3 regions of the Bradyrhizobium sp. C-145 genome follow, and region 1 is predicted to be linked to each of the others. Evidence: predicted binding sites of a transcription regulator. Region 1 holds the regulator's gene; each other region holds the start of a gene.

Region 1 (9,755 bases):
GGCGCGATGCCCTGGGCCTGGATCGAGCGGCCCGACGGCGTGTAGTAGCGCGCCGTGGTCAGCGCCAACGCACCGTTGCCGGCGCCGAGCGGAATGATCGTCTGCACCGAGCCCTTGCCGAACGAGCGCGTACCGATCAGCGTCGCACGCTTGTGGTCATGCAGCGCACCGGAGACGATCTCCGAGGCCGAGGCCGAACCGCCGTTGATCAGCACGACCAGCGGCTTGCCCTTGGTGAGATCGCCGCCATGCGCCGTGAAGCGCTGGGTCTCTTCCGGATTGCGCCCGCGGGTCGAGACGACCTCGCCGCGTTGAAGGAATGCGCTCGACACCGAGACAGCCTGGTCGAGCAGACCGCCTGGATTGTTGCGCAGGTCCATCACATAGCCTGCGAGCTTCTCCGACGGGACCTGTTTGGAGATCGACGCGATCGCCTTCTTCAGGCCGTCGGTGGTCTGCTCGTTGAACGAGGTGATGCGGATATAGCCGATGTCGCCGTTCTCGACGTGGAAGCGCACCGGGCGTACATGGATGATCTCGCGGGTGATCGCGACGTCGAGCGGCGCGTCGGCCCCCTTACGCACGATGGTGAGCTTGGTCTTGGTGTCGACCGGGCCCTTCATCTTGTTGACGGCCTGCTCGAGCGTCATGCCCTGCACGGCCTCGCCGTCGATCTTGCTGATGAGGTCGCCGGACATGATGCCGGCCTTCGAGGCCGGTGTATCGTCGATCGGCGAGACGACCTTGACGAGGCCATCCTCCATCGTGACCTCGATGCCGAGCCCGCCGAACTCGCCGGAGGTAGTCTCCTGCATCTCGGTCCAGGCCTTGGCGTTCATGTAGCGCGAATGCGGATCGAGCGAGGTCACCATGCCCGTAACCGCGCCTTCGATCAGCTTGGCATTGTCGGGCTTCTCGACATAGTTCGCCTTGACCCGCTCGAACACCGCGCCAAACAAGTTGAGCTGGGAATAGGCATCATCCGCGCTCGCCGCCGCCCGTGCCGCCCACACGCCGCCGTGGGGACTGGCTACCAGAAGGGTCAGACACGCTCCCGTGAGCGCGCCCAGGGGGAACAGCAGGTTTTTCCGCATGGATTGACTGGCCTTTTGCTTAGCGGTTCTCTTGAGGGGCTTGTCTCTCGGGCTTGGAAGCCGCCAAGCAAATGGCGATCCAAGTCACGTCTCACAACACCATTCTGGTTTCTTCAAGGCCGGCCTGCCGTGCCGGCGGTACGGCGAAGAAATCCCTTCGCCGCGGCTTAAACTTTTGGCAACGTTCCGAAACCACTTTGTGCAAAGCGGACATCGGTCGGCCGCCCACGCCTCGCAGCTATGCGATTTTAGGATGGTTTTGGAGGGCCGGACGCGATAGGCGATGGCGATAAGACTTCAAATTCTCGGGAGGACAACAATGAACGACGCGCCCCGCATCCGGCCGGAAAGGAACGTCGAACTCGGCGCCAGCAACGAGCCGTTCCAGAACCTGCACGAATTCATCCGGAAAGCGCGCGCCAATCTCAACCAGAATGCCTGGGACTACATCGTCGGCGCTGCCGAGACCGAGACCACGATGCGCCGGAACCGGATGGCGCTGGACGAGATCGCCTTCCGCCCCCGCGTGCTGCGCGATGTTCGCAAAGTCGACGGCTCGGTCGAGCAACTCGGCCGCAGGATGCGGCTGCCGGTGGTGCTCGCCCCGGTCGGTGCGCTCGAAATCTTCGATCCCGATGGTGCGGCAAGCGTAGCCCGCGCCGCCGGCACCTTCGGTGCGGCGCACATGTTGAGCTCCGTGTCCGAGCCCGGCCTGGAAAAGACTGCCGAGGCCGCGCCCGACGCGCTGCGGCTCTATCAGCTCTATGTCCGCGGCGACGATGCCTTCGTCGCGGATGTCGTCAGCCGCTCCGAAAAGAACGGCTATGCCGCATTCTGCCTGACCGTCGACACCGCCCATTACAGCCGTCGCGAACGTGACATCGCCAAGCGCTACGTTCGCGAAAGCCGCCTGCGCGCCACCGGCGGCGATTTCCAGAAGGGCCTGGAGTGGCGGACCGTGAAGATGATCAAGGACAAATTCAGGATCCCGCTGATCCTGAAGGGCATTGCCACGGCCGAGGACGCACAGATCGCGATCGATCATGGTGTCGAGTGGATCTACGTCTCCAACCATGGCGGCCGTCAGCTCGATCACGGCCGCGGCGCCATGCATGTGCTGCCTGAAATCGTCGAGGCCGTGAAGGGCCGCGCCAAGATCATGGTCGATGGCGGCTTCTGCCGCGGCACCGACATCGTCAAGGCGATCGCGGCGGGCGCCGACATCGTCGGCATCGGCCGGCTGCAATGCTGGGCGCTGGCGGCGGCCGGCGAAGCCGGCGTGATGCGGATGCTGGAACTGCTGGAGGACGAAGTGCTGCGCTGCCTCGGCCTCTTGGGTGCCACCTCGTTCGCCGAGGTCGACAAGTCCTGCCTGCATCAGGCGACTGCAACGAATGCGCCGAGCGTGTTCAGCGCGTTCCCGCTGTTCGACCACGATCCCTATCGATACTGAAGTGAAAGGACACGATGACCTCGCTCTCTCCCGGCAGCGCCGATGCGCTCCTGTTCGACCTCGGACGCGTGGTGCTCGATATCGACTTCTCCAAGGCGATCGCCTGCTGGGCGGGACATGCCGGCTGCCCGCCCGAGGCCATCGTTGCGCGCTATGTGCGTGACGAGGCCTACCGGCTGCACGAGGTCGGCAAGATCAGCGACGAGGATTATTTCCAATCGCTGCGTTCATCGCTCGGGATCGACATTTCCGATGCGCAGTTTCTGGAGGGATGGAACGCGATCTTCGCCGGCGAGATGCCCGATATCGCCGAGCTCTTGCCGCGCGCTGCCAAGCAGATGCCGCTCTATGTCTTCTCCAATACCAACCGGCCGCATGTCGACTATTTCTCGAAGGAATATGCCGGTGTGCTCGGCCATTTCCGCGAGCTCTATTTGTCGTCCAGCATCGGCCTGCGCAAACCGGATGCAGAGGCGTTCGACCATGTCGTGACGTCGATCGGCGTGCCGGCCAGCCGAATCGTGTTCTTCGACGACCTTGCCGAGAACGTCGAAGGGGCGCGGGCGCGCGGATTGACGGCGGTGCATGTCACCTCGCCCGGTGATGTCGGCAACGCCTTGCGAGCGTTGGGAATTTGACTGCCGACGCCCCGGCCGGATCTGGTTGGGTTCCGAGGACCAAATCTGCTTGGGATGCGGAACCAAATCACCTTGCGCATTTTTGTACAAAGTTCCGGGAACGGAAATACTTCCTCCGGACTCTATGAGTCCGTTGGGACTTCTACATCGGACTTATTCTCGTGCTGGGCAAAGCCTACCTCACAAAGCAAGCTTCTCTGCTGCTCGAATTCGCCAGAACCACCTCGGATTCGCGCCTCTCCGCCAAGCTCATCAGCAAGGCCGCCGACCTGAAATCTCAGGCCGATCCGCTGCCGGATAAGGATCAGGGCCCCAAAGCTCCGGACGTGACACCTAGCGTCAGTTCGGGCGAACAGACGCAGAGTTGATCGATGCTGGCCGTGGCTCTGGTCATTCTCGTCCTAGCCATGGCCACTCTGGTACCAATCTGCCTCGTCCTGGAGATCATGTCCCGCCGGGCCTGACGTCGCCCTCGTTGCCTGCGAATGCGTCGTCGGGATGATCATCCCGCTCGGCTGCTCTTTTGCCTCTGCGCTCGCGCTCGGCTAGAAGGCTTCCTGCCAATTCGTCCGCGAGCAGGAGTTTTCGCCGTGGCTCTCATGCCGGTTTCCGATGCGCTTGCCGCCGTGCTTGCCGGCGCGGAGCCTCTGACCGAGGAAATGGTTGCTCTCGACGTAGCCTTCCACCGTGTGCTCGCCCGCGACGTGGCGGCGCTGCGCACGCAGCCGCCGGAAGCAATGTCCGCGATGGATGGTTATGCCGTGCGCGCGGCCGACGCGGGGGCGATCGATTCCCGACTGACGGTGATTGGCGAGGTGGCGGCGGGTCGTCCGTTCGCGGGAACGGTCGGCGCCGGCGAAGCCGTGCGGATCTTCACCGGCGGCGTCGTTCCCAACGGAGCCGACGCGGTCGTGATCCAGGAGGATACGGTCGCGGACGGCAAGCGCATCACGATCAAGGAAGCCGCGATTCCCGGTCGGCACATCCGCCCCGCAGGCGTCGACTTCGCCGAAGGCGACGCGCTCCTGCGCAAGGGAACCCGTCTCACCGAGCGCGACCTCGCGCTCGCCGCCGCCATGAATCACCCGCAGCTTGCCGTCTGCCGCCGCCCGAAGGTCGCGATCCTCGCCACCGGCGACGAACTGGTGATGCCAGGCGCCTCGCCCGGCCGCGGCCAGATCGTCTATTCCAACGGCTATGCCCTGCACGCGCTCGCCCGCAGCGAGGGGGCCGACACCATCGACCTTGGCATTGCCGCCGACACGCTGGAGGCCACCACCGCCGGCATCCGCCGCGCCCGCGAGAGCGGCGCCGACATCCTGGTCACGACCGGCGGCGCATCGGTCGGCGACCACGATCTGGTCCAGCAGGCGCTGAGGGACGAAGGTATCTCGATGGCGTTCTGGAAGATTGCGATGCGCCCGGGCAAGCCGATGATGCATGGGCGGCTCGGCGCGATGCGCGTGATCGGCCTGCCGGGTAATCCCGTCTCCTCCTATGTGTGCGCCTTCCTGTTCATGGTCCCGCTGATTCGTGCGGTGTCGGGTCGATCCGTGATTCATCACCGCCATGAGCGCGCCGTGCTCGGCCGCGATGTGGGCGCAAACGATATGCGCGCGGATTATCTTCGCGCACGTCTGGAACAGCGCGACGACGGCACGCTGGTGGCCGTTCCCGTCCATCACCAGGATTCCTCGCTGCTTGCGAATCTCGCTGCGGCACAGGCACTTCTCGTGCGCGCGCCGTTCGCGCCGAAGGCCGGAGCCGGCTCGCCTTGCGAGGTGCTGCGCCTGCCCGTCTGAGCGCATCCACCACACGCGTTCCGCGAACTTTGTCGCGTTCACGCAAAATTAAGCAGTTGCGGAACACATATCGAACATATAGTGTCCGTTCATGATTTGTTTCGAGGAGGTAGCGGTTCGCCGCTCCAATTCAGCGTCTCGGAATCGAACGACATCAACCGGGGGACTTTGGTCGAGATGTTAACGCGCAAACAATACGAGCTTCTGCGGTTCATCAGCGAACGTCTGAAGGAAAGCGGCGTGCCGCCCTCCTTCGACGAGATGAAGGATGCGCTCGACCTGCGCTCGAAATCGGGCATCCATCGCCTGATCACCGCGCTGGAGGAGCGCGGCTTCATCCGCCGCCTGCCCAACCGCGCTCGCGCCATCGAGGTGATCAAGCTGCCTGAGCTCCAGGCCGCCGCCGGCAACCGCCGCGGCTTCACGCCAAGCGTCATCGAGGGCAATCTCGGCAAGGTGCGCGCGAGCTCCAGCCCACCCGCCGACGAGGGCGAGCGTCCCGTTGCGGTGCCGGTGATGGGTCGCATCGCAGCCGGTACGCCGATCGAAGCGTTGCAGACCCGCAGTCACACCATCAGCGTGCCGCCCGACATGCTGGGCTCGGGCGAACACTATGCGCTCGAAGTGCGCGGCGATTCGATGGTCGAGGCCGGCATCCTCGACGGCGACATGGCGCTGATCCAGCGCAACGAGAGCGCCGATACCGGCGACATCGTGGTGGCGCTGATCGACGACGAGGAAGCGACGCTCAAGCGCTTCCGCCGCCGCGGCGCCTCGATCGCGCTCGAGCCCGCCAACGCCGCCTACGAGGTGCGCATCCTGCCGCCGAACCGGGTGAAGATTCAGGGCAAGCTGATCGGACTGTACCGCAAGTACTGAGAAGACTCAGTGGTCATTCGATACCGATGATTCCGATTGGAGCGGACGGATTGTCCGCTTCAGCTGGATAGTCTTTCTGGTCTCGGGCAGATTATCTGGCCCCTTTCCAAGCGCTAGGTCCTCGGCATGCCGCCCGAAGCACTCATCGCCTTGCGGCTCAAGAGATCGAGGAGACAACGATGCGTAGGATCGTTTTGAGCGCCTTCGCAACTGTGCTGATCGCTGCATCGGCAGCGCAAGCATTCGCAGCACAATCGCAGCACCATCCCCGCAAGTCGGCGTATGCGACAACGAGTGAGCAATTCCGCAGCGCCCGAAGTGCCGTCGCGCGACAGCCACAGCCGAGTTGGCCATATTCCGGATGGTCGGCGCCCGCAGGCCGCTGACGCTCGCATCCGCCAAATGCACTGAAGCGAGCTTTGTTCCTATTGGATTCGGGAAAGATAATGTGATCGCATCCGACTGACGCCAGCCGCAGATTCGCCCACAACCAAGCAGAATGTTACGTGCTTCCACTCTGATAGAGGCTTGCGCCTCCGAAAGAGGCGCGGGTTGCTATCTTCGAATAGGAGCACCCGATGTGTGACTACAGTCTGCATGCCGTTGCATCGCGCCCCGCCGAAGTCGGCGAGACGATCGTGTCGACAACGTTCCGCGGCACCTCGACGCGCGGCTTCGCTTCCGCGGCCGACCCGACCGTGGCCGTCTGCCTGCTGCCGGGAACGGAGCTCGCCTTCGCCGACAACGTCCGTTACGACAATCGTTGGATCTGGACGCGCACGATCAACTCCCGCGTCGGCAAGTTCGGCAAGATCGATCCGCACATTCCCGATCGCCATCATGACGCGATCGAATTCCCCGACGGCAAATACGTGCTGGTGACGCAGCTCGTCGAAGGCCAGCACGCAACCGTGCTGCAACTGCCGGTGACGCAGCCGGTCAGCGAGCGCGAGCACAAGCCGCAGATCGATACCGACAGCCGGCCGACGATCACGCGTCTGCCGATCGGCTGAGCCGTTCCTGGCCACCAGGTCGGGCCAGGATTGAAAATGCCATCGCCGGCCGAGGCCGGCGAGATGGTATGATTTATGTTCTGCGGAAGTCCGGTTGGACCCGGACCAACTCCTCGCATTTGTTCTTAATCGTCTGGCCTTAATCGTCGACCTGCAAGTCGGTCTCCGCCGGAGTCGCGTCCCGATTGCGGACCGTAGCCGCCTTCGGCGCGAGGCTTCCGTCGAAATCACCCTCGCCGGCGCCGGCCGGGAGCCAAGGGCGGCTTGTGCCTCTTGCTCTCACAGCCTGAACCGCAAAACCGTCACCACGCTGCGTCAACGCCAGCGCGCCTTGGCTGGTGAGACGCTGCCGATCGACCACCATCGCCGCGCAATCGGGCGGTGCGGGCCGCCGCGTCACTACCAGCGCGGCGCGGCTGCAATCATCAGCCAGCGCGTCGATCCGCAAGGAAAGCGCAACCAGCCTCCCGTCGGCGAGCGGCGTCACGCAGCCGGCCTCGTCGCACGACACGCCGTCGGCCAGCGAGCTACTCCCGGCGTCGCGCGGATCAGCGTCGGCAGCTAACCACTCCCTAAGCAGAAAGCCGTCCTTGCTCGTCCGGATCACATGCAGGTGTCCGTCGCGGCCGCGCACCGCGACGCTCGCGTCGTCTCCGGCAATCAGGATATCGGGCTGCCGCACCGACAGCCCCCAGGCAATGGAAGCCAGTAGCAGCAGGGCACCAGACCAGCGCAAGGGGGTGCGCAACAGGCCCATCACGATGATCCCGAGGCTTGCCGCGACCAGCGGCGCGATGCCGAAGGCGGGGATGCGGCCGACTGCGCCCGGCAGTGCCGCCACCCAGCGCGATACCGCGACCATCCAGTCGATCCCGATCCCCATTAGCCACCAGAACACGCCGTCGAGCCCGAAGGGAGCCGCGAGCAATCCCAGCAGCCCCGCCGGCATCACCAGCGCCGAAACCACCGGCATCGCGCCAAGATTGGCGAGTACGCCAAACGGCGTGACACGGTGAAAATGGAAGGCGGCATAGGGCGTGGTCGCAAGCCCCGCGATCAGCGAGGCCAGGAACAGCATCGCGATCTCGCGGCCGCCCCATAGCGCGATGCGCGCTGTCGCCGAATGATCGGGCGAAGCAAACAGGTTCGGCATGCCGATCTGTACCAGCGCGACCAGCCCGAGCGTCGCGGCGAAGGACATTTGAAAACTCGGATGCACCAGCGCTTCGGGCGCGACCGCGAGCACGATCAGCGCGGCCACCGCCAGCGTGCGGAAGGTGATGGCGCGGCGATCGACCATGACCGCGATCAGCACCACCGCCGTCATGAAAAACGATCTTTGCGTCGCGACCTCCGCGCCTGACAGCAGCAGATAGAACGCGGCCGCCACCAGCGCTGCAGCTGCCGACCATTTCTTGATGGCAAAGCCCGCCGCCAGCCCCGGGATCAGTGCCAGTAGCGCACGCACCGCGAAGAACACGACACCGGCGACAACCGCCATGTGATAGCCGGAGATCGGTCAACTGAAAATTTTGAGCAGCTAATTCAATGTCTTAACGTGCCTTCGCTTCCCAAAATTGGGGCCCGGGAAGCACCAGGGACATACCCAAGGCGAGTCAATTTGACTCAGGGACATGAGCCGCCGGCAAACGCAGAGTGTGCGCTCGGGGACCGGGGGCGCTGCAATGGGCATCACAATAGTCGGCTGGATACTGTTGGCTGTGGTGTTCGTGGCGGTCGTCGCGGCCTCGAAATCCTAGCTCGCCGCCAAACTCAATGTTCCTCAGCGCGCACCCGCGCCAAGATCGCTTTCAGCCGTTCGCCAACATCCTGAATGTCGCCCCCGTACGGGCGATCGCCGCCCCTCGCTGGGGGAAGCTTTCCAGGCCCCTCGGGGAAGCCTGGCCACGGATGGCAGAGGTCTAAGCCGGCATCGCCGCACAGGTTGCGCCAGATATCTAGCGCAGACCGGCCCTCCTTCTTGAGCAGGTCGGGAAGCGTGTTGCACGAAGACTCCGCGAGCTTCTCAAGGACAACAAGCCCAAGCGCGATCTGCTCGTCGATGTGAAGCTCTTCGAATTTCTTCATGGACCTGCTCCTTGGCGTGATCATCAGAGCCGAAAAAACGGTGGCCCGCCAGCGTGAACCGGCGGGCCCGTCGTTCTTATCGCTTCAGCCGTCGGCGGTGCGCCATCAGCCGCTGCCGGTCGCGCTTCCTGTGCGATCGATGCCGGCGCTTCATTCCGGCCACTCCTGACCGCGATAGGCAGCCTCGTAGTTCTTGCGGAAGGCCTTCGCCATGATGGTCAGCTGAGCTACGGCGAAGACGGCGAGCTCGAGCTCGCGACACCCATGGTCGTCATCCGGCACAGAACAATCCTGGATCTGCGCAAGGGCTATGTGCGCCATGCGCTCTAGATCGCAGACGTCGCCCTCCATGTGAACGAAGGCCTTTGCATGAGCAGCGGCGCGATCGGCGGCGCTCTGGAAGTCGATGATACTGCTCATGCCATCACCCCGATGTTCTGCAGGGACTCGGCGAAGCTGACGATCAAGTGCAGGGCACTGCCCTCGCGCTCGTCCAGCATCCACGCTTCCTTGCCTTCCGCGATCGCGCGTAGGTAGGTCAGTTTGGCGAGAAGGCCGGGGACCGTGGTAGCTGTCGCGCGGAGCAGAACATCGAAGGCGTCGTTCTCGTCCTGGCAGGGCTGTTCTGTGATGTCCCCCCAATTCTCACCGGTTAGGTCTTCCAGGCGTGCCGCCTCGTCGATAGCGGCCAAGTGCACGGCATGGGCCTGCCGGTGCGCGTCGATCGCCGCGAAGATCGGGTCGACAGTCGCCGCCGCAGCCGCCGGCAGAGCGACCGGGAGCATAGC
Region 2 (9,755 bases), 520 kb from region 1:
TATGTCACGGTCCGCGCATAGCGCATGATCCGGAAAAGTGCGAAGCGGTTTTCCGAAAGCGTCATGCGCAAACAAGGCATCCTTGCCCATGGCGCAATCTAGCGCGCTTTCGTATAGACTCGCTCTCACCACCGTGACGACAGAGGGGACCGGACTATGACGCGCGAATTGTTCTGGCTGACACTGACGGTGATCCTGACCGGTATCCTCTGGATCCCCTACATCATCAACCGCTGCCAGGTCCGCGGTCTTTCCGGGGCCATGGCCAACCCCTCGCGCAGCGACAAGCCGCAAGCCGAATGGGCCACCCGGCTAATGTTCGCGCACGACAACGCGGTCGAGAATCTCGTGATCTTCGCGCCGCTGGTGCTGATCCTGAACGCGATCGACTATTCCACGAAATGGACCGTGCTCGCCTGCGCCATTTATTTCTGGTCGCGCGTCGCACATGTCATCGTCTATGCGATGGGAATCCCGGTGTTCCGCACCCTGGCCTTCACCGTCGGCTTCCTCGCCCAGGCCGTGCTGGCGCTGGCGATCTTCGGGGTGGTTTAAGTTCGCCCGGATGCGGGCTCATGCATAGCGAAGGCATACCTTCTGCACGCGCAGAGCGCCCTTCTCGAATGGATCGCCGCTTAGCTGGCGCCGGCAGCTTTCAAGACTTCCGATGGATCAAGCCACCGGCTTGCGAACGACGAAATTGAGCATGTTGGCTGGCGTTTCATCGAAGCTCTGGATCACGTTGGTGTCGGATGACAGCGTGATCCACGGCCCCGCGCTGGCGTAGGTCGCCTCGAGCCACTCGGGCGACACATAGCTGTAGTAGCGGCCGAGGCTGTCGCGGCCGTCACCCTCACCCATCTTGTAGCTGGCGTAAAACACACCTGACGGCTTGAGCGCGCGATGGATCCGCTTGAGGATTCCGGCGAGCTCGTCGCGCGGGACGTGCAGCAGACAGGCGCTCGCCCAGACGCCGTCATAGGCCTGTTGCGCGTCGAGTTCGTCAAAGCGCATCGCCTCGACGGGATGCCCCAGCCGCTGCGACGCGATCTTCGCCATTTCGGGCGAGCCGTCGGTGGCGCACAGCGAAAAACCTTCCGCCAGCATCACCGCCGCATGATTGCCGGCGCCGCAGCCGAGTTCGAGGATTGCGCCCCCTCGCGGCAGCAAGGCGAGAAAGCCCGGCAGCCGCGTCGACGGCGCTTTCGCCCAGTCCGCATAGGACTGGGCGTTACTCCGATAGAATTGCAGCGTGGTTTCGTCCATGACTACATCCCACTTACGGAAACAGCGCGATCTGCTCCAGGCCCGCAGTCTCGGGGAAGCCGAACATCAGGTTCATGTTCTGGATCGCCTGTCCTGCCGACCCCTTCACCAGATTGTCGAGCACCGAGATCACGATAGCCCGGTTCTTGATGCGGTCCGGGAATACGCCGATCTGCACGTAGTTCGAACCGCGCACGTTCTGGGTCTGTGGCATCACGCCCTTGTTCGCGACATGGACGAACGGCTCGTTGCCGTAGGCCTTCTCCAGCGCTGTTCGCAAATCGTCCGGCGTCGCGCCGTTGAGCTTGACGTAGGACGTACAAAGCTCGCCCCGCGCCATCGGAATGAGATGTGGGGTGAAGTTGACGGTCACAGCGTGGCCAGCGGCAACCCCGATCTCCTGCTCGATCTCGGGCGCATGCCGGTGCGTGCCTACCGAGTAAGGCGACAGCCCCTCACCCACCTCGCTGAACAGCGTGCTCTGTTTCAGCCCGCGGCCGGCGCCGGTGACGCCCGATTTCGCGTCGATCACGAGGTCATCGACGTCGATCAGTTTTGCTTTCGCAAGCGGCACCAGCGCGAGCAGCGCAGCAGTTGGATAGCAGCCGGGACAGGCGACCAGCCGCGCCGACGCGATCTTCTCGCGATAGAATTCGGTGAGACCATAGACCGCTTCGCCTTGTAGTTCGAGCGCCCGGTGCTCATGGCCGTACCATTGCGCATAGGTGTTCTTGTCCCGCAGCCTGAAATCGGCGGACATGTCAAGGACCTTGATTTTGGGATTTGCCTCGAGGACCGCGGCGATGATTTCCTGCGTGGTGCCGTGCGGCAGCCCACAGAACACCGCGTCGAGCTTGCTCCAGTCGACCTTTTCCCATTCCACGAGTTTCGGCAGGTCCAGCATAAAGAAATGAGGAAACACGTCCCCCATCGACTTGCCGGCGTGGGTGTTGGCGGTGAGCGCGACGATCTCGGCATTCGGATGCCGCGCCAACAGGCGCACCGCATCGGCCCCGGTGTAACCAGAGGCGCCGAGAATGCCGATCTTCTTCGAGCTCATCACGCGTACCTTTCAGGCGTCATTCGATTGTCTTGCCGGGGTAGAAAGTTGCAGCGTCGCTTCGTCCACCAGACTGGCCTCGCGAGCAACGCTCGATCAGCTACTCCTCCGGCAGTCCCAGCATCAGGCGCATGTTCTGCACGGCCGCGCCGGATGCGCCCTTGCCGAGATTGTCGAGCCGCGCGACCAGCACCGCCTGGTGATATTTGTCGCTGGCGAAGACGTAGAGCTCGAGCATGTTGGTTTCGTTGAGCGCCTCCGGCTCGAGCCGGCCGCCCTTGGTCGCCTCGTTCTGGAGCGGCATCACCTTGACGTATTTCGAGCCGGTGTAGCGCTTGGCGAGCGCGGCCTGGAGATCGGATCCGCTGGGCTTGCTCGGCAGCGTGTCGAGCTGGAGCGGCACCGAGACCAGCATGCCCTGCCGGTAGTTGCCGACCGAGGGAATGAAGATCGGCCGCCGCGTCAGGTTCGAATAGAGTTGCATCTCCGGCAGGTGCTTGTGCTCGAAGCCGAGGCCGTAGAGCTCGAAGGACGGCGCGCTGCCGTCTTCGAAGCTCGCGATCATCGATTTGCCGCCGCCGGAATAGCCGCTCACCGCATTGACAGTGACGGGATAATCCTGCGGCAGCAGGCCGGCATCGACGATCGGCCGCAATAGCGCGATCGCGCCGGTCGGATAGCAGCCGGGATTGGAGACCTTTTTCGCGGCCTTGATCTTGCCGGCCTGATCCGGCGTCAGCTCGGGGAAGCCATAGGCCCAGTCGGGCGCGACCCGATAGGCGGTGGAGGCGTCCAGCACCTTCGGTGCGGAGGCGCCCATGCTGTCGACGAGAGCGACCGTGTCCCTGGCGGCATCGTCGGGCAGGCAGAGGATGACGAGATCCACCTCCTCCATCAGCGCCTTCTTGGCCGCAGGGTCCTTGCGCTTGTCGTCGGCGATGGTCTTCACCGCGACGTCGCCCTGGAGCTTCAGCCGCTCGTTGATGCCGAGCCCGGTGGTGCCGGAGCCGCCGTCGACGAAGACGGTTGCGGGCTTCTTCGCCGCGCTGGTGGTCGGGGCTTTGGTGGTGTCAGCGAGGCTCATGGCGCGCTCCCTTCGAGCATGTTCGTATCGTTTGCAAAAGCTTGCGGCCGGGCCTGCCGCATCAAATGTGCGATCTGCTTCGCATCGGCATCGCCGGCGCCAAGCGCATTGGCGATCGCCGTATAGTCGGCGTCCGATTTGTGCTGGTTCAGCTTGAAGCTGCCTTCGACCTCCTCAACCGTCATCACCAGACCTACGATCGCCTTCTTCATTGTCTCGAGCCGGCCCGCCGTCATCTTGCCTGATGTCCACGGCTTTTTCGGCAGCAGCCGGGTCTCGAACTTGTCGCTGAGCGTGTCGATCTGCAGCACCAGTTCGTCGTCCGATAGCAGCCGCACCGGCCCGCTCAGATGCACCGACTGGTAGAGCCAGGTCGGCACCTGATCGGGCGAGACGTACCAGTCCGGCGATACATAGGCATCGGGACCATTGACCACGAGCAGCCAGGACGCATCACCGCCCGCAAGCTTTAGCAGCGGATTGTGACGGGCGACATGAAAGGCGGCCTGCGGCGTGCCGTCAGCGGCGTAGGTCAGATAGAACGGCAGCGGGGACGCGACCGGCTTGTGACCATCGAAGGCGCACACGGTGCCGAAGCCGCGCTCCTCGGCGAATTTCAGGCTCGCGGCGCGGTCCTGCTTGAAAAAGGGTGGCGTGTACATCGTGGTCTCCTGCTGGGCCTCCTTGGGAAGCCGCCGGATCAGATCGCGCTGACAGGAGAGAAAATGCCGCGGACCGGATCCAGCGGCAAAGACGATGATCTCAAACGCGATCGACCGCCCAAACCGCTAAAGAGCGGCGGCGGCGACGGGCGAACCGAATGGTCGCAGCGTTGATCATGGCGCGCGGCTATAAGGCCAGATCCGGTTCCCGTCAAGGTTCACGGTCTCAGAGGAGACGCCAGATCCATTCCATCAGCTTCGCGATCACGTCGCCGAACAGCAGCAGCGCCGCGGACCAGACCAGTGCCGAGACGAAATTGGCGATCTGGAAGCTCCAATAAGGCATCTCGAAGATGCCGGCTGCGAGCGGCACCGAGGCGCGCAAGGGGCCGAAAAAGCGGCCGATGAAGATGCTGGGCACGCCCCAGCTCCGCACGAAGACCTCGCCCTTGGGCAGGAGCTCCGGATAGCGCGAGAGTGGCCACATCTGGGCGACGCTCTCCTTGTAGCGGTAGCCGAACCAGTAGGAGACCCAGTCACCCAGCGCCGCGCCAAGGCCGCCAGCGATCCAGACCGGAAAGAAGCTGATGCCGCTCACCCCGATCAGCGCACCAATCCCCACCAGCGCGCCCCAGGCCGGAACCAGCAGCGAGATGAAGGCAAGCGACTCCCCGAAGGCGAGCAGGAACACGATCGGCGCCGCCCAAGCCTGGTGAGCGCGCACGAAGTCGGCCAGGGCGTGCGCAAACTGCTCCATTCCAGATTAGCCTTCCGCCCTGTCTCAAGGTGCTGCTCGATGAAAAGGACTGGTAAGCCAAGGGCTTGTGTGACATCAAGTCACAAAACCCGCCCCAAGGTCGGCCGGGACGTCAAATTGCCGGGAACAGGCGGGTCTGCGGCGTAAAATCGCCGGGATTGGCTCCCAACCACACGGCCCGACAGGCCGAGCTGTAACCTTTCCGAGTCAGAAGTGGCATAGTCGGCCTAATCGATTCGCCGCTCCTGCGGCCCTCAAAACGTATCAAGAAATATGTCCAAGCAGTTGAAAACCAAAGCGAAAGACGATCTGTTCGGCGCCAACGAGCCAAAGTCCCGTGCGTCCGCCGCCAAGACGGCCTCGCGGGGCAGCGGGGAAGCCGATTATACGGCGGCCGACATCGAGGTGCTTGAAGGCCTGGAACCGGTGCGGCGCCGACCCGGCATGTATATCGGCGGCACCGATGAGAAAGCGCTGCATCACCTCTTCGCCGAAGTCATCGACAACTCCATGGACGAGGCGCTGGCCGGGCACGCGACCTTCATCGAGGTCGATCTGAGCGCGGACGGGTTCCTGACCGTGACCGACAACGGACGCGGCATCCCGATCGATCCGCATCCGAAATTCCCGAAGAAGTCGGCGCTCGAAGTCATCATGTGCACGCTGCATTCGGGTGGCAAATTCGACTCCAAGGTCTACGAGACCTCGGGCGGTCTGCACGGCGTCGGCATCTCCGTGGTGAACGCCCTCTCCTCGCGCCTCGAGGTCGAGGTCGCGCGCAGCCAAAAGCTCTACCGCATGACGTTCGAGCGCGGGCACCCCAAGGGCAGGCTCGAGGATCTCGGCAAGGTCAACAACCGCCGCGGCACGCGCGTGCGCTTCAAGCCCGATACCGACATTTTCGGCGCCAAGGCCTCGTTCAAGCCGCAGCGCCTGTTCAAGATGACGCGCTCGAAGGCGTATCTGTTCGGCGGCGTCGAAATCCGCTGGAACTGCGCGCCCGAGTTGCTCAAGGGCGTCGAGGACGTGCCGGCGGAGGCGACGTTCCACTTCCCCGGCGGTCTCAAGGACTATCTCGCTGCGGCGATCCACGCCGACACGCTGGTGCATCCCGACATCTTCTCCGGCAAGTCCGGCCGTAACGGTGCCCATGGCGCCTGCGAATGGGCGGTGGCATGGACCGCCGATGCCGACGGTTTTCTCTCCTCCTACACCAACACCGTGCCGACGCCCGATGGAGGCACACATGAATCGGGTTTGCGCAGCGCGCTGCTGCGCGGCCTGAAGGATCACGCCGAGCGCGTCGGTCAGGGCAAGCGCGCCGCGTCCGTCACCTCCGAAGACGTGATGGTCGGCGCCGCCGTGATGCTCTCGGTGTTCGTGCGCGAGCCTGAATTCCAGGGCCAGACCAAGGACCGCCTCGCCACGGCAGAAGCGCAGCGCATCGTCGAACAGGCGATGAAGGATCCGTTCGACCATTGGCTGTCCGGCAATCCGAACATGGCCAACAGGCTGCTCGACTTCGTGATCGATCGCGCCGAGGAGCGGTTGCGCCGGCGCCAGGAAAAGGAGACTGCGCGCAAGAGTGCGGGCAAGAAGCTGCGTCTGCCTGGCAAGCTCGCCGACTGCACCGATGCCGGCACCGAAGGCTCCGAGCTCTTCATCGTCGAGGGCGACTCGGCCGGCGGTAGCGCCAAGCAGGCGCGCGATCGCAAGACCCAGGCCGTGCTGCCGTTGCGCGGCAAGATCCTCAACGTCGCCTCCGCCGGCAAGGACAAGCTGACGGCCAACGCCCAGCTCTCCGATCTCGTGCAGGCGATCGGCTGCGGCCAGCTCTTGCATTATCGCGAAGAGGATTTGCGCTACCAGCGCATCATCATCATGACCGACGCCGACGTCGACGGCGCGCATATCGCTTCGCTGCTGATCACTTTCTTCTACCGGCAGATGCCGCGGCTGATCGACGAAGGGCACCTCTTCCTCGCGGTGCCGCCGCTCTACAAGCTGACCCACGGCACCAAATCGGTTTATGCCCGCGACGACAAGCACAAGGAAGAGCTGATCAAGAGCGCATTCAACGCCAACGCCAAGGTCGAGGTGAACCGCTTCAAGGGCCTCGGCGAGATGATGCCGGCGCAGCTCAAGGAAACCACCATGGATCCGAGCAAGCGAACGCTGCTCAAGGTGGTGCTGCTTGCCGACGATCGCGACACCACGGCGGATTCGGTGGAACGCTTGATGGGCACCAAGGCCGAGGCGCGCTTCGCGTTCATCTCGGACAAGGCCGAGTTTGCCAGCGAGGAACTGCTGGACGTCTGACCCGCCAGCCTCACGCTGCCGCGTCCCATCAAGAGCCCCGGTTTGACCGCCGGGGCCCTTTCGCTTGTGAGGACGACACTGCCTCCCCGACAACCTTACCGGTGGTCCGCCAGGACGCGGCTGATTCCCACCCTTCGCACTGCGACTCGGCCAACGACTCACGGGAACCAAAGCTGAGGCAGGATTGCCTCCATTCCGCACGAAGCCGATTTCGTTAACGAGAGGTTGCCAGACTCCAAGTTTACATCACCAGCATCCAACTCCTTGATAGAATGTAGTTATTTTATGAAATAGCCCTCACAAATCAGATCTCTGCCGATCGGCGTTTTCCGGCGAGTGTGCCTGCCCAGCAACAGCATTTCGGCCGGAAACGTCTATAGTCCGGGTATCAGATCACACGAACTTACAGCGCGCTCGCGCCGGCTACGACAGACCAAGGGTTGGGGATTTTAACATGAAGAAGACTTTGCTCGCTCTGACCGCGGTTGCGGCAATGACCGGTTCGGCCTCGGCCGCTGACCTTGCTGCCCGTCCCTACGTGAAGGCTCCGGTGCCCGCGCCGGTCGCCAACTGGACCGGCTTCTACATCTTCGGTGGCGCCGGCGGCGGCGTCTGGGATGCGGACTCCCACACCAACTTCGTTGGCGTTCCCGTGACGATCGATCAGCGTGTTGGTGGCGATGGCTGGTTTGGAACGGTCGGTGCCGGCTACGACTGGCAGTTCTCCGGCACTTGGGTGGCTGGCGTGTTCGCCGATGGTCAGTTCGGCAGCCTGCGCGGCAGCATCAACGATGAGTTTGCTGCGCTGACCGGCCGCATCAAGATGCAGGACGCTTGGGCCGCGGGTGTTCGCCTCGGCTATCTGGTTGCTCCGAACGTTCTCTCCTACGTCAATGGCGGTTACACTGGATCGCACTGGTCGGGCGCTGGCTTGACGAATCTCGCCGGGACGGCTTCGGGCTTCCACACCGACTCGTTCAACCGCAATGGCTGGTTCGTCGGCGGTGGCGTCGAAAACAATCTGAACATTTTTGGCATCACGGCGCCGGGCTGGTTCATGAAGACCGAATATCGTGCTGCCTACTACGATCGTAAGGACATTGCCGTCCGCACCGACGTCGGCAACGTCGTGACCACCGACTCCATCAGCTTCAAGCCCTTGGTGCAGACCATCAGCACCTCGCTGGTCTACCGCTTCAACTGGACCGGTCCGGTCGTCGCGAAGTACTGATCTGACCTCCCGTTCAGACGTCAAAGCCCCGGCATCGTCCGGGGCTTTTTCGTTGTGGGCCTGTCAACGGCCGACGCACGCCTCAGTGAGGTGTATGCATCGACGAGGCCGCGCTTCCACCACCGCCGATCGGCATCCCTGATCGCCTTCGGCTCGAGTGCTTGTCCAGAAGCATAGCCTCCCCCTCGCACGCCGGCTTGTCCCGGCGCTGCCATTGTATCCGAACCGAAGCTACGGTTAGTGTGCGCTCAAGCCTTCGCGGCGGCGGCGATCCTTCGTCGCCGTGTCGCGACAGAAGCGGACCGATGGGAGGAATGCATGCGCAGATTTCTGCTGATCGCAGGCCTGTTTGCGACTGCCGTCGGGCTGCTCTGGATCGGACAGGGCACGGGCACGCTTGCCTGGCCGCGATCGAGCTTCATGGTCAACCAGCTGCAATGGGCCGGCTATGGCGCAGCCATGGCCGGCTTCGGGCTGGTGCTGATCTGGCAAAGCAACCAATAGAAGAAACCAAGGAAAAAAGCATGACATCCAGCCGGTTCGATCTTCGCGGCAAGGTCGCTGTCGTAACAGGAGGCAATGGCGGCATCGGGCTCGGCATGGCCCGCGGCCTTGCCGACGCCGGCGCCGACATCGCCGTGGTCGGACGCAACGAAGCCAAGTCCGCCGCCGCCGTGGCCGATCTCAGCCAGCGTGGCGTGAAGGCAATCGCCATCACCACCGACGTGACTGACAAGGCCGCCGTCGCGGCCATGGTCGACCGCGTCGTCAGGGAGCTCGGCCGCATCGACGTCCTCATCAACAATGCCGGGATGAGCATCCGCAAGCCGCCGCACGAGCTCGAGCTCGACGAGTGGAATAAGGTGATCGACACCAACCTCACCAGCGCCTTCGTGAGCTCGAAGCTGGCCTATCCGGCGCTGAAGGCATCCGGCAACGGCAAGGTGATCAATATCGGTTCGATGATGTCGATCTTCGGCGCGAGCTTCGCCACCGCCTATGCGGCGAGCAAGGGCGGCATCGTGCAGTACACCCGCGCCTGCGCCAACGCCTGGGCGCCCGACAACATCCAGGTCAACGCCATCTTGCCTGGCTGGATCGACACCGACCTCACCCGCGGCGCGCGGCAGCAAGTCTCGGGGCTGCACGAGCGCGTGCTGGCGCGCACGCCTGCGGGACGTTGGGGCGACATCGACGACTTCGCCGGCATCGCCGTATTCCTTGCCTCGCCCGCCTCGAACTTCGTCACGGGCACCGCGATTCCCGTCGACGGCGGCTTCTCGGTGATGGCCTGATACGCTGGAGCTCATCGAAAAAGCCCCAGCGTGAGAGCTGGGGCTTTTGATGCAGTCCACGCGAAGAGATCAGTATCTCGC
Region 3 (9,755 bases), 2.4 Mb from region 1:
AGCAGCAGCGCCCAAAGCGGTCGCGCCAGCACCAGCGGGCCGAAGTCGAGCGCGGGCGAGGAGAAGGCCAGCACGGTCATGGTCAGCAGCACGGCGAGCACGGCCTGCTGGGAGCCGACCACGGCGCGAGACAGATGAAAGAGCGCGATGAAGGTCGCGATCTCGCAGAGCTGGGCGAACACATAGACGCCGAACATGTGACCGCCGGCGGCGCGATAGGCAATGTCGGCGAGCCAGATCGGCAAGGGAGGGCCGAGATCGGTGCCGACTTGGTACTCGCGGCCGAAAGCCAGCAGCGTCGCAAGGGTGCCGGGCGGGCTGCGGTAGAACACCAGCGCCACGAACAGCCACATCGCCGCCTGAAGCAACACGGCGATCCACACGATCAGCCGCGGCCGGGCGCGAATGAGCTCGATGACCAGGGAGGTAAACCGCATGCAAGGTCCGAAAGATGCAGCCAACCCGTCCAGCCGGCCCTATTCGCTCACATCTGTTTTGATAAAGGGCGCTGCGCGTCGTGGCAACTTCGGTCTGCTGCCTCTCCCCGACAGTGTCTCTTCTCCCCTCTCCCCGCTGGCGGGGAGAGGCAAAGAGGCCGCAGCGAAAAACGGAGTCCTAGAGACCTGTGGAGGGGCCGGTTTCGACACCCGCCTCCACCTCCATCTCGACCTCGGTGACGGAGAACAGATCCTGCACCGGCTCGATGGTCCAGGGCATATGCTTGGCGCGGGCGGCCGCGACGGGGGCGAAGAAGCGGCGGTGGTGGATGGAGGGGCCGAGGCGGTCGAGGGCGTCGAGATGCTCGGGCACGGCGTAACCCTTGTGCTGCTCGAAGCCGTAGCCGGGGCAGTCTTGCGCCAGCGCGCACATCAGCCGGTCGCGCGTGACCTTGGCGACGATAGAGGCTGCCGCGATCGACAGCACGATGCCGTCGCCACCGATCACGGCCTCGCAGTCGCATTCCGTATCGAGCCGGTCGCGGCCGTCGACGAAGACGTGGCGCGGCGTCTCGGGCAACGCCACCACGGCACGCTTCAGCGCCCACAGCGAGGCGCGCAGGATGTTGTCACGGTCGATCCGCGCGGGCGAAGCCACGACAACCGAGACCTGCGCGCTGGCGCAGATCTTGTCGAACAGCTTTTCGCGCTCCTCTACTGTCAGCCGCTTGGAATCGTCGATGCCACGCGGAATGCGGTCGGGATCGAGAATCACCGCGGCCGCCACCACTGGGCCGGCCAGCGGGCCGCGGCCGGCCTCGTCGCAGCCCGCGACCGGCCAGACGCCGCGCTTGATCAGCGCGCGCTCCCGACGGAAGCTCGGCGGCGCTACGGCGATGATGCCTTTCGGGCCCGCACTCTTGCCGGCTAAAGCCTCAACTTCCGAAGGCTTAGTTTCCGACTTCTCGGCTTGCGACGGCTTGGCTTCCGGCGTCTTGGCTTCCGAGGCCTTGGCAGGCGCGGCCTTCTTCGCACCGTTCTTTTTTGGCGCGTCTTTGGCCGGCTTCTTGGCGGACTTGTCCCGAATCATGGCCGGGATCGTGCGCAAGGGACTTCGCCAGCGCAACTAGGAACCCCAGATAATTCCCGTTATTCAGGTCGTCCCCTACTCCGCCAGATGCACCCGCCGATCGTCACCGACATCGATGCCGGGCGCGACCACGACCTCCCACGGATGGCCGTCGGGGTCCGTGAAATAGCCTGCATAGCCGCCGTAATCGGTCTCGTGCGCCGCTTTCAGCCGCGTTGCGCCCTTGTCGACAGCGAAAGCCAGCACCGCATCGACCTCCGCGCGCGTCCGGCAGTTCCAGGCCAGCGTCATCCCACGAAAGGTCGACGGCCTCGGATTGTCCGGCAACGCCGCGTCGGCAGCGAGTTGATCCCAGGGATACAAGGCGAGCACCGGACCACCGGTATCATAGAAGGCGACCGCCTCACCGGTCGCCTTCAGCCGGCGCGAGAAACCGAGCGAGTCGTAGAAAGCGATGCTGGCGCGGATGTCGCTGACACCGAGCGTGATGACGGTCAGCCGCGGCACCGGCACGGTGAGTTCCTTGGCCATGCTACGCCTCGTCCACTTCCCGATCAGAACAGGCTGAGCTGATCGCCGTTCCGCTTCGGCCGCGCGAAGTGATCCGTGGTCAGCTTGGAGCGCCGTTTGTTGAGGCCTAGCCTGTCACAGGCGATCTCGAAGCGGCGGCCGATGGTCCAGGCCATCGGGCCGGTTCCTTTCATCCGCTCGCCCCATTTTGCATCGTAGTCACGGCCACCGCGCATGTCGCGGATCAGCGTGAAGACGTGGCGATAACGGTCCGGATAGTTCGCCATCAGCCATTCGCGGAACAGATCGCGCACCTCGAGCGGCAGCCGCAGCAGCACGTAGGAGGCTTCCTTGACGCCGGCATGGGCTGCGGCGTCGAGGATGCGCTCGATCTCGGAATCGTTTAGCGCGGGGATCACAGGTGCGACCATCACCGTGGTCGGAATACCGGCGTCGGAGAGCTGCTTGAGCGCCTCCAGCCGCTTCGGCGGCGTGGAGGCCCGCGGCTCCATGGTGCGCGCAAGTTTTGGGTCGAGTGACGTCACCGAGATCGCGACCTTGGCGAGGTTGCGCTTCGCCATGCGCGCGAGAATGTCGATGTCGCGCACCACCACCGCCGACTTGGTGACGATGCCGACGGGATGGCCGGTGCGCTCCAGCACCTCGAGGATGCCGCGCATGATTTTGCGCTCACGCTCGATCGGCTGATAGGGATCGGTATTGGTGCCGATCGCGATCATCCGCGGCTCGTAGCCTGAGGCTGCGAGCTCCTTCTCGAGCAGCGCCGGCGCCTCGGGCTTCACGAACAGCTTCGACTCGAAGTCGAGCCCGGGCGACAGGCCGAGATACGCATGGGTCGGCCGCGCGAAGCAATAGACGCAGCCGTGCTCGCAGCCGCGATAGGGATTGATCGAGCGGTCGAAGCCGATGTCGGGAGAATCGTTGCGAGTGATCACCTTGCGTGAGGTGTCGACGGCGACCGTGGTCTTGAACGGCGGCAGTTCCTCCAGGCTCTGCCAGCCATCGTCGAAGGCGACGCGCGCCTCGGCCTCATAGCGGCCGCTGGCATTGGACTGGGCACCCCGCCCTCGCCGGCGCGCACGGTCGATGGCGACGCCAAGCTCGGGAAAATCGGCAGGAAAATCAGAAGGCGCACCCGCCGGCTCGGAGGGCGCCGTGACCGGCGGGTGCTTGAGGGCACGAGAAGATGCTCGACTCATGAAGCCAACATAGCACCCAAACGGAACAAATCAAGAACAAAAACAAAAAACGCGAAAACAACCCCATGCACAGTAGCGCTGCCCAAACTTTCGGCGCGCACCCTTGACCTCACGCAACACGGGCGGCGCGGCGATCCCGTTTCATGGCGAAGGGATCAATCGCGCCGGAACAATGTTGGTGACGATCGCTGGGTGAAGGTCGGCAAGAACATGACAAGTCAACGACAATTGCGCGCCGCAAGCAGCGAACTCGATCTCCTCGATCGCTACTGGCGTGCCGCCAACTATCTCTCCGTCGGGCAAATCTATCTCCTCGACAATCCGCTGCTGCGCGAGCCGCTGCGGCCCGAGCACATCAAGCCGCGCCTGCTCGGCCATTGGGGCACGACGCCCGGTTTGAACTTCATCTATGCCCATCTCAATCGCGTCATCCGGGCGCTTGACCTCAACGTGATCTACGTCTGCGGCCCCGGCCATGGCGGCCCGGGCATGGTCGCCAACACCTACCTGGAAGGCAGCTACAGCGAGATCTATCCCGACATCGCCCGGGATGCGGACGGATTGCGCAAGCTGTTCAGGCAGTTCTCTTTCCCCGGCGGCATTCCGAGCCATGCGGCGCCGGAAACGCCGGGCTCGATCCACGAGGGCGGCGAGCTCGGCTATGCCCTGGTGCACGCCTATGGCGCAGCATTCGACAATCCCGACCTCATCGTCGCCTGCGTCGTCGGCGACGGCGAGGCCGAAACCGGCCCGCTCGCGGCGTCCTGGCACTCCAACAAGTTCCTCAACCCTGCCCATGACGGCGCGGTGCTGCCGATCCTGCATCTCAACGGCTACAAGATCGCCAATCCAACCGTGCTCGGGCGGATGCGGGACGACGAGATCCGCGCTCTCTTCCGCGGGCTCGGCCACGAGCCGCTGTTCGTCGCGGGCGACGATCCCAAATTGATGCACCAGGCCATGGCGGATGCGCTCGACGTCGCGCTCGCCAGCATCCGCTCGATCCAGCAGCACGCCCGCGACGGGCGCAGAAACGTCGAGCGACCGCGCTGGCCGATGATCGTGCTGCGCAGCCCCAAGGGCTGGACCGGCCCGAAGGAGGTCGACGGCAAGAAGGTCGAAGGTTTTTGGCGCGCGCATCAGGTGCCCGTTGCGAGCTGCCGCGAGAACCCGGCGCATCTGAAGCTGCTCGAAGACTGGATGCGCAGCTATGAGCCGGACAAGTTGTTCGACGCCGGCGGCGCGTTCATTCCCGAGCTTCAGGCGCTGGCGCCCGAAGGCCAGCGGCGGATGGGCGCCAATCCGCATGCCAATGGCGGGCTGTTGAAAAAAGAGCTGAAGCTGCCGGACTTCCGCAGCTTCGCAATCGAGGTGCCGCAGCCTGGCGGCATGGTGGCGGAAGCCACCCGCGAGCTCGGCAAATTCCTGCGCGATGTCGTCCGCCTCAATGCCGAGGCGCGCAACTTCCGCATCATGGGCCCGGACGAGACGGCATCAAACCGGCTCGATGCGGTGTTCGAGACGACCGAACGGGTCTGGATGGAGCCGATCGAATCTTACGACGTGCATCTCGCGCAGGACGGCCGCGTGATGGAGGTCCTCAGCGAACATCTCTGCCAGGGCTGGCTCGAAGGCTATCTGCTGACCGGCAGGCACGGCTTGTTCTCCTGCTATGAGGCCTTCATCCACATCGTGGATTCCATGTTCAACCAGCACGCCAAATGGCTGAAGGTGACGCGCGATCTGCCCTGGCGGCGCCCGATCGCCTCACTCAACTATCTCCTGACCTCGCATGTCTGGCGCCAGGACCATAACGGCTTCAGCCATCAGGACCCTGGTTTCGTCGATCTCGTCGCCAACAAAAAGGCCGATATCGTCCGGATCTATTTCCCGCCTGATACCAACACGCTGCTGTGGATCGCCGATCATTGCCTGCGCACCTACAACCGCATCAATGTGATCGTCGCCGGCAAGCAGCCGGCGCCGCAATGGCTGTCGATGCAGGAGGCGGCCACGCATTGCGATGCCGGCATCGGCATCTGGACCTGGGCGGGCACGGAGGACACAAACGCAGAGCCCGACGTGGTGATGGCCTGCGCCGGCGACGTGCCGACACTGGAGACGCTCGCCGCCGTCGACCTCTTGCACAAGGCGCTGCCTGACCTGAAGATCCGTGTCGTCAACGTCATCGACCTCATGACGCTGCAACCGAAGGAGCAGCATCCGCACGGCCTGTCCGACCGCGATTTCGACAGCCTGTTCACATCAGACAAGCCGGTGATCTTCGCCTACCACGGCTATCCTTACCTCATTCACCGGCTGACCTATAACCGCACCAACCATGCCGGCATGCATGTGCGCGGATTCGCCGAGGAAGGCACCACGACGACGCCGTTCGACATGGTCGTGCTCAACGAGCTCGACCGCTACCATCTCGCCATCGAGGCGATCGAGCGCGTGCCGGGGCTTGCGACCAGGGCTGCGCAGGTCAAGCAACAGTTCCGCGACAAGCTGATCGAACATTCCCGCTATGTCCGCGAGCATGGCGAGGACATGCCTGAGGTCCGCGATTGGGTCTGGCCAAACAGCGCCGGCGGCAACACGCCGGCCAAAGCCGGCGACTGAAGCCATGTCGGATACCGTCCTTGTGCTCAACTCGGGATCATCGAGCATCAAGTTCGGCCTGTTCGAGCTGCCGGCGTCCGGCCCCGACCTGCTCTGCAACGGCTTGCTCGACGAGCACGAGGCAGCGCCCCGGCTCGTGGTGAAGAGCCCAGCGGGCGAGACAATGTTCGAGGCGCGGAAGGACGCATCCGATACGAACAGTGATCATCTGTTCGCCGAGGTGCTGGCGTTCATCGACGAGCGTTTTGGCGAGCATCGTCTGCGCGCCATCGGTCACCGCATCGTCCACGGCGGTCCGGATTACTCCGGCCCGATCGAACTGACGGACGACGTCTACGCCAAGCTGGCGGCGCTGGCGCCGCTGGCTCCGCTGCATCAGCCGCGTTGCCTCGAGCCGGTTCGCACCATCCAGGCGATCCGCCCCGGTCTGACGCAGATCGCCTGCTTCGACACCGCCTTTCATCACAGCATGGCCCAGCCCGCGAGCCGTTTCGCCATTCCGAGGCGCTATGAGGAGCGCGGCGTCCGGCGCTACGGGTTTCACGGCCTCTCCTTCGAATATGTCGCGGGGCGCCTCGCGGCAATCGCGCCGCAGCTCGTCGCAAAGCGCACCGTCATCGCGCATCTCGGCAACGGGGCGAGCCTGTGCGCGCTGCGCGATGGCCGCAGCGTCGACACCACGATGGGACTGACACCGCTCGATGGCCTCGTGATGGGCACGCGCTGCGGCGCCATCGATCCCGGCGTGCTGCTCTATCTGCAACAGCACCAGAACATGTCCAGCGAGGATATACAGCATCTGCTCTACAACGAGTCCGGCCTGCGCGGCGTCTCCGGCATCTCCGCGGACATGCGCACGCTACTCGCAAGCAGCGAGGCTGCGGCACGCGAGGCGGTCGATCTGTTCGTTTTCCGAGCGGCGCAGCAGATCGCGATGATGGCGACCACGCTTGAAGGATTGGACTGCCTGGTCTTCACCGGCGGCATCGGCGAGCATGCGAAGGAGATCCGCAGCGCGATCGGCGAACGTCTTAGGTGGCTCGGTGTGAGCATCGATGCCGCGGCGAATGATGCCGCGCGCGAGCGCATCAGCGGGGGCGATAGCGCTGTTGAGGTGTTCGTCATTCCAACGAATGAGGAACTAACGATCGCGCGGCATTGTGCGGCGGTACTGCAGACAATAGAGTCTTATCCGATTAGCCCGTGATGGCCGCCAATCCGTCATTGCGAGCAATCCAGACTGGCTCTGCGGCGGGACTCTGGATTGCTTCGCTCCGCTCGCAATGACGACGAATGCGGCAAAGCAACGCATCACAACGCACCGGCGATTATGCGGCGACAACCCCTCACCGAAGTGAGCTTGTGTCGACCAGCGTCGCCGCCCTCTCCCACAAGGGGAGAGGGCACAGTAACGCGTCTCGCTCGCGAACAAAATTCAGCTTGGCTAATGCGTCCCCGACCATATCTGAAAGCACCCGATCGCGACCTCGATCACGATCAGCACCACGACCGCGATTTCGAGGCGGAGCGAGCGCTGGGTGTCGATGATGTCGGTCAATGCGTTGGCGGTCTCCGACACCGCTGTGAGCTTGCGCTCGAGCGTGTCGAGGCGCTCCTTCAGCTCATACTCGTCCTCGAGCCGGGCGTAGAGCCGATCGAGCTCGGGCTTCTCCCAGAGCACGTCGGGTTTCTCGGCGACGGCAACACGGCCCGCGACACGCTGCTGGACAAGAAGCGCATTGCCGATCAGCTGTAAAATGCCCTTGCGCCGCCGCGGCGTGCGGCCACGCTCGGCGAGCTCCCGCGCAAACGGCTCGATCACGTCGAAGACCGCCGCGACGCGCCGCTCGTCGCGCGCCAGCGACGTGCTCTTGGCGAGCGCATCCGCGATCAGAAGCAGCCGGTCGTCGGAGAATTTGGCGAGGCAGATCGGCCCGCCCGGCTGGATCGCCTCGACATTCTCGTCCTTGCAGAGCTGCGCCTGCGCGGTCTCTTCCTCATGAGGACTGAACTCGCCGATCACCCGCGGCTTCAGGCTGTCGATCAACACCTTCTCCTCCGAGGGCAGAAGACCGATCAGCACCACGACGCCGTAGCGGAAAATCACGACAAGGCCGGCGTGGACGCGGAAGGCAGCCGGCGTCGAGGAGACCAGCGTGCCGATCTCGAGGCCGGAGGCATTAATGCGGTCGCCCAACATCAGGGCGCGAACCCGCAGGGTCGGCGCGGCGTCCTGCTTCGGCGTTGCTGCCGTCGCGTTGACGGCGAGTTGATCGGCATTCATGCAAAGCCTCCGTCAGCACACCAATCGGCACCCAAGTCGCACATCGTTCCCGCTCGATGTTTGGTTGCAGTCCGTCCTCTCCTTGGACGGTTGCGAACTGCCCTGCACCGCGCAACATCGGGCTCCGGGTTAATACGGACCGGACGAGCTTGTGCCGAAACATTCGACCAAAATACCATCCCGCGCGCGACACATTTGGCTGCGAGTTTACCATTGCATGCCGAAGCCCCGCCGAAAAAGTTGCACTCGGCAACGCCACGTGTTTATGACAACATCATGAAAAGCTACGCTTCTTCCGAAGTGCAGATATTGAAGCTTCAATCATGCTGAGCGTCATCATTCCGACCGAAGGCGTCGAGCAGACGGCAGTCGCAACGCTGGCCGCGCTCGTCCCCGGCGCCGCGGCCGGCATCATCCGGGAAGTGATCCTGGTCGACGGCACCCGCAACGGCGTTATCGAGCGCGTCGCCGACGTCGCAGGTTGCCGCTTCATCGGCTTCGAGGGCTCTTCGCAAGGGGCCGCGCGCGCCGCCGGCGCCCTCCAGGCCCGTTCGCCGTGGCTGATGTTCCTCCCCGCTGGCGCGGTGCTGGAAACCGGCTGGATCGAGGAGACCACCCAGTTCATCCAGGCCGTGTCGAGCAGCGGCCGCGATCGAGCGGCGGTGTTTCGCTATGCGCGCTCGCCCTACGCCGACACCGGGCTCGGCGACATCCTCCGCGCCGTGGCGCGCAAGCTCGTCGGCCCGTTTGGCGATCAGGGGCTTTTGATCGCGCGCGATCATTATGACCGGATCGGCGGCTACCCGCCCCAGGCCCGCCGGTCCGAGGCACGGCTGCTCCGGCGGCTCGGCCGCTCGTCCCGGACCATGTTGCGCAGCCGGATCGTCATGGTCGGCTGAAGCCTCCAATACTTGCCAAAGTCAAATAATTGTTTGACAATGGCAAGTATCGAGGTGACCCATGTCCTTTGAAGCTACCGACGACCACATCGGAGCGGTCCGCGCCTTCAACCGCTTCTATACCCGCAAGCTTGGTGTGCTCGACCAGCACCTTGGAAAGAGCCCGTTTTCGCTCAGCGAGGCCCGGGTGCTCTATGAACTCGCGCATCGCGACGACCTGGCAGCCAAAGAGATCGGAAACGAGCTTGGTCTTGACCCCGGCTATCTCAGCCGCATCGTACAGAGCTTCGACGAAAAGGGGCTGATCACGCGAAGACCCCTGCCCGCAGATCGCAGGCAATACCAGCTCAGCCTCACCGCCAAGGGCCGCCAGGCCTTCGCCAAGCTGAACCTAGGCTCGCAAAACGATGTTGCCGCCATGCTGGCTCAGCTTTCGGCCAGCGATGCAACGCGGCTCACGCAGGCTATGGCGACCATCGAGGCTGTGCTGGAGCAACGTCGAAGCCAGCCCGCGGCTTTCATGCTGCGCAGCCATCGCGTCGGTGACATGGGCTGGGTCATCTCCCGACAGGCCGCCGCCTACGCCGCGGATTACAACTGGGATATCAGCTACGAGGCGCTGGTCGCCGAGATCTGTGCACAGTTCATCAGAAACTACGACGCCGCGCGCGAGCACTGCTGGATCGCGGA

Evidence for each region. The regulator LexA, encoded in region 1, represses DNA repair genes until DNA is damaged. The targets are predictions, from matches to a motif close to TGTTCNNNNTGTGTTCNG.
Region 2: a site for LexA is predicted at 5,085-5,102, ahead of parE (DNA topoisomerase IV subunit B). Genes of this name have one in related genera too.
Region 3: a site for LexA is predicted at 3,279-3,296, ahead of LRP30_RS10520 (PA0069 family radical SAM protein). Genes of this name have one in related genera too.

The regions. Positions count from the first base shown of each region.
Region 1 is NZ_CP088150.1:4,642,632-4,652,386, forward strand. It holds gene LRP30_RS21640 (S41 family peptidase) at 1-1,094, opposite strand, end outside; gene LRP30_RS21645 (alpha-hydroxy acid oxidase) at 1,414-2,547, shown strand; gene LRP30_RS21650 (HAD family phosphatase) at 2,562-3,185, shown strand; gene LRP30_RS21655 (hypothetical protein) at 3,347-3,553, shown strand; gene glp (gephyrin-like molybdotransferase Glp) at 3,776-4,987, shown strand; gene lexA (transcriptional repressor LexA) at 5,165-5,866, shown strand; gene LRP30_RS21670 (hypothetical protein) at 6,445-6,879, shown strand; partial or broken gene LRP30_RS21675 (ComEC/Rec2 family competence protein) at 7,019-8,395, opposite strand; gene LRP30_RS21680 (hypothetical protein) at 8,653-8,967, opposite strand; gene LRP30_RS21685 (hypothetical protein) at 8,966-9,136, shown strand; gene LRP30_RS21690 (hypothetical protein) at 9,118-9,387, opposite strand; gene LRP30_RS21695 (hypothetical protein) at 9,384-9,755, opposite strand, start outside.
Region 2 is NZ_CP088150.1:4,124,331-4,134,085, reverse strand. It holds gene phaC (class I poly(R)-hydroxyalkanoic acid synthase) at 1-21, shown strand, start outside; gene LRP30_RS19190 (MAPEG family protein) at 157-555, shown strand; gene LRP30_RS19185 (class I SAM-dependent methyltransferase) at 673-1,266, opposite strand; gene argC (N-acetyl-gamma-glutamyl-phosphate reductase) at 1,280-2,326, opposite strand; gene argC (N-acetyl-gamma-glutamyl-phosphate reductase) at 2,427-3,410, opposite strand; gene LRP30_RS19170 (FMN-binding negative transcriptional regulator) at 3,407-4,072, opposite strand; gene LRP30_RS19165 (DedA family protein) at 4,299-4,829, opposite strand; gene parE (DNA topoisomerase IV subunit B) at 5,103-7,148, shown strand; gene LRP30_RS19155 (porin family protein) at 7,603-8,379, shown strand; gene LRP30_RS19150 (hypothetical protein) at 8,698-8,883, shown strand; gene LRP30_RS19145 (glucose 1-dehydrogenase) at 8,904-9,674, shown strand; gene LRP30_RS19140 (outer membrane beta-barrel protein) at 9,744-9,755, opposite strand, start outside.
Region 3 is NZ_CP088150.1:2,288,788-2,298,542, reverse strand. It holds gene LRP30_RS10535 (glycosyltransferase family 39 protein) at 1-437, opposite strand, end outside; gene LRP30_RS10530 (ribonuclease HII) at 616-1,527, opposite strand; gene LRP30_RS10525 (VOC family protein) at 1,603-2,058, opposite strand; gene LRP30_RS10520 (PA0069 family radical SAM protein) at 2,082-3,257, opposite strand; gene LRP30_RS10515 (phosphoketolase family protein) at 3,468-5,882, shown strand; gene LRP30_RS10510 (acetate/propionate family kinase) at 5,887-7,089, shown strand; gene LRP30_RS10505 (RMD1 family protein) at 7,327-8,166, opposite strand; gene LRP30_RS10500 (glycosyl transferase) at 8,490-9,065, shown strand; gene LRP30_RS10495 (helix-turn-helix domain-containing GNAT family N-acetyltransferase) at 9,127-9,755, shown strand, end outside.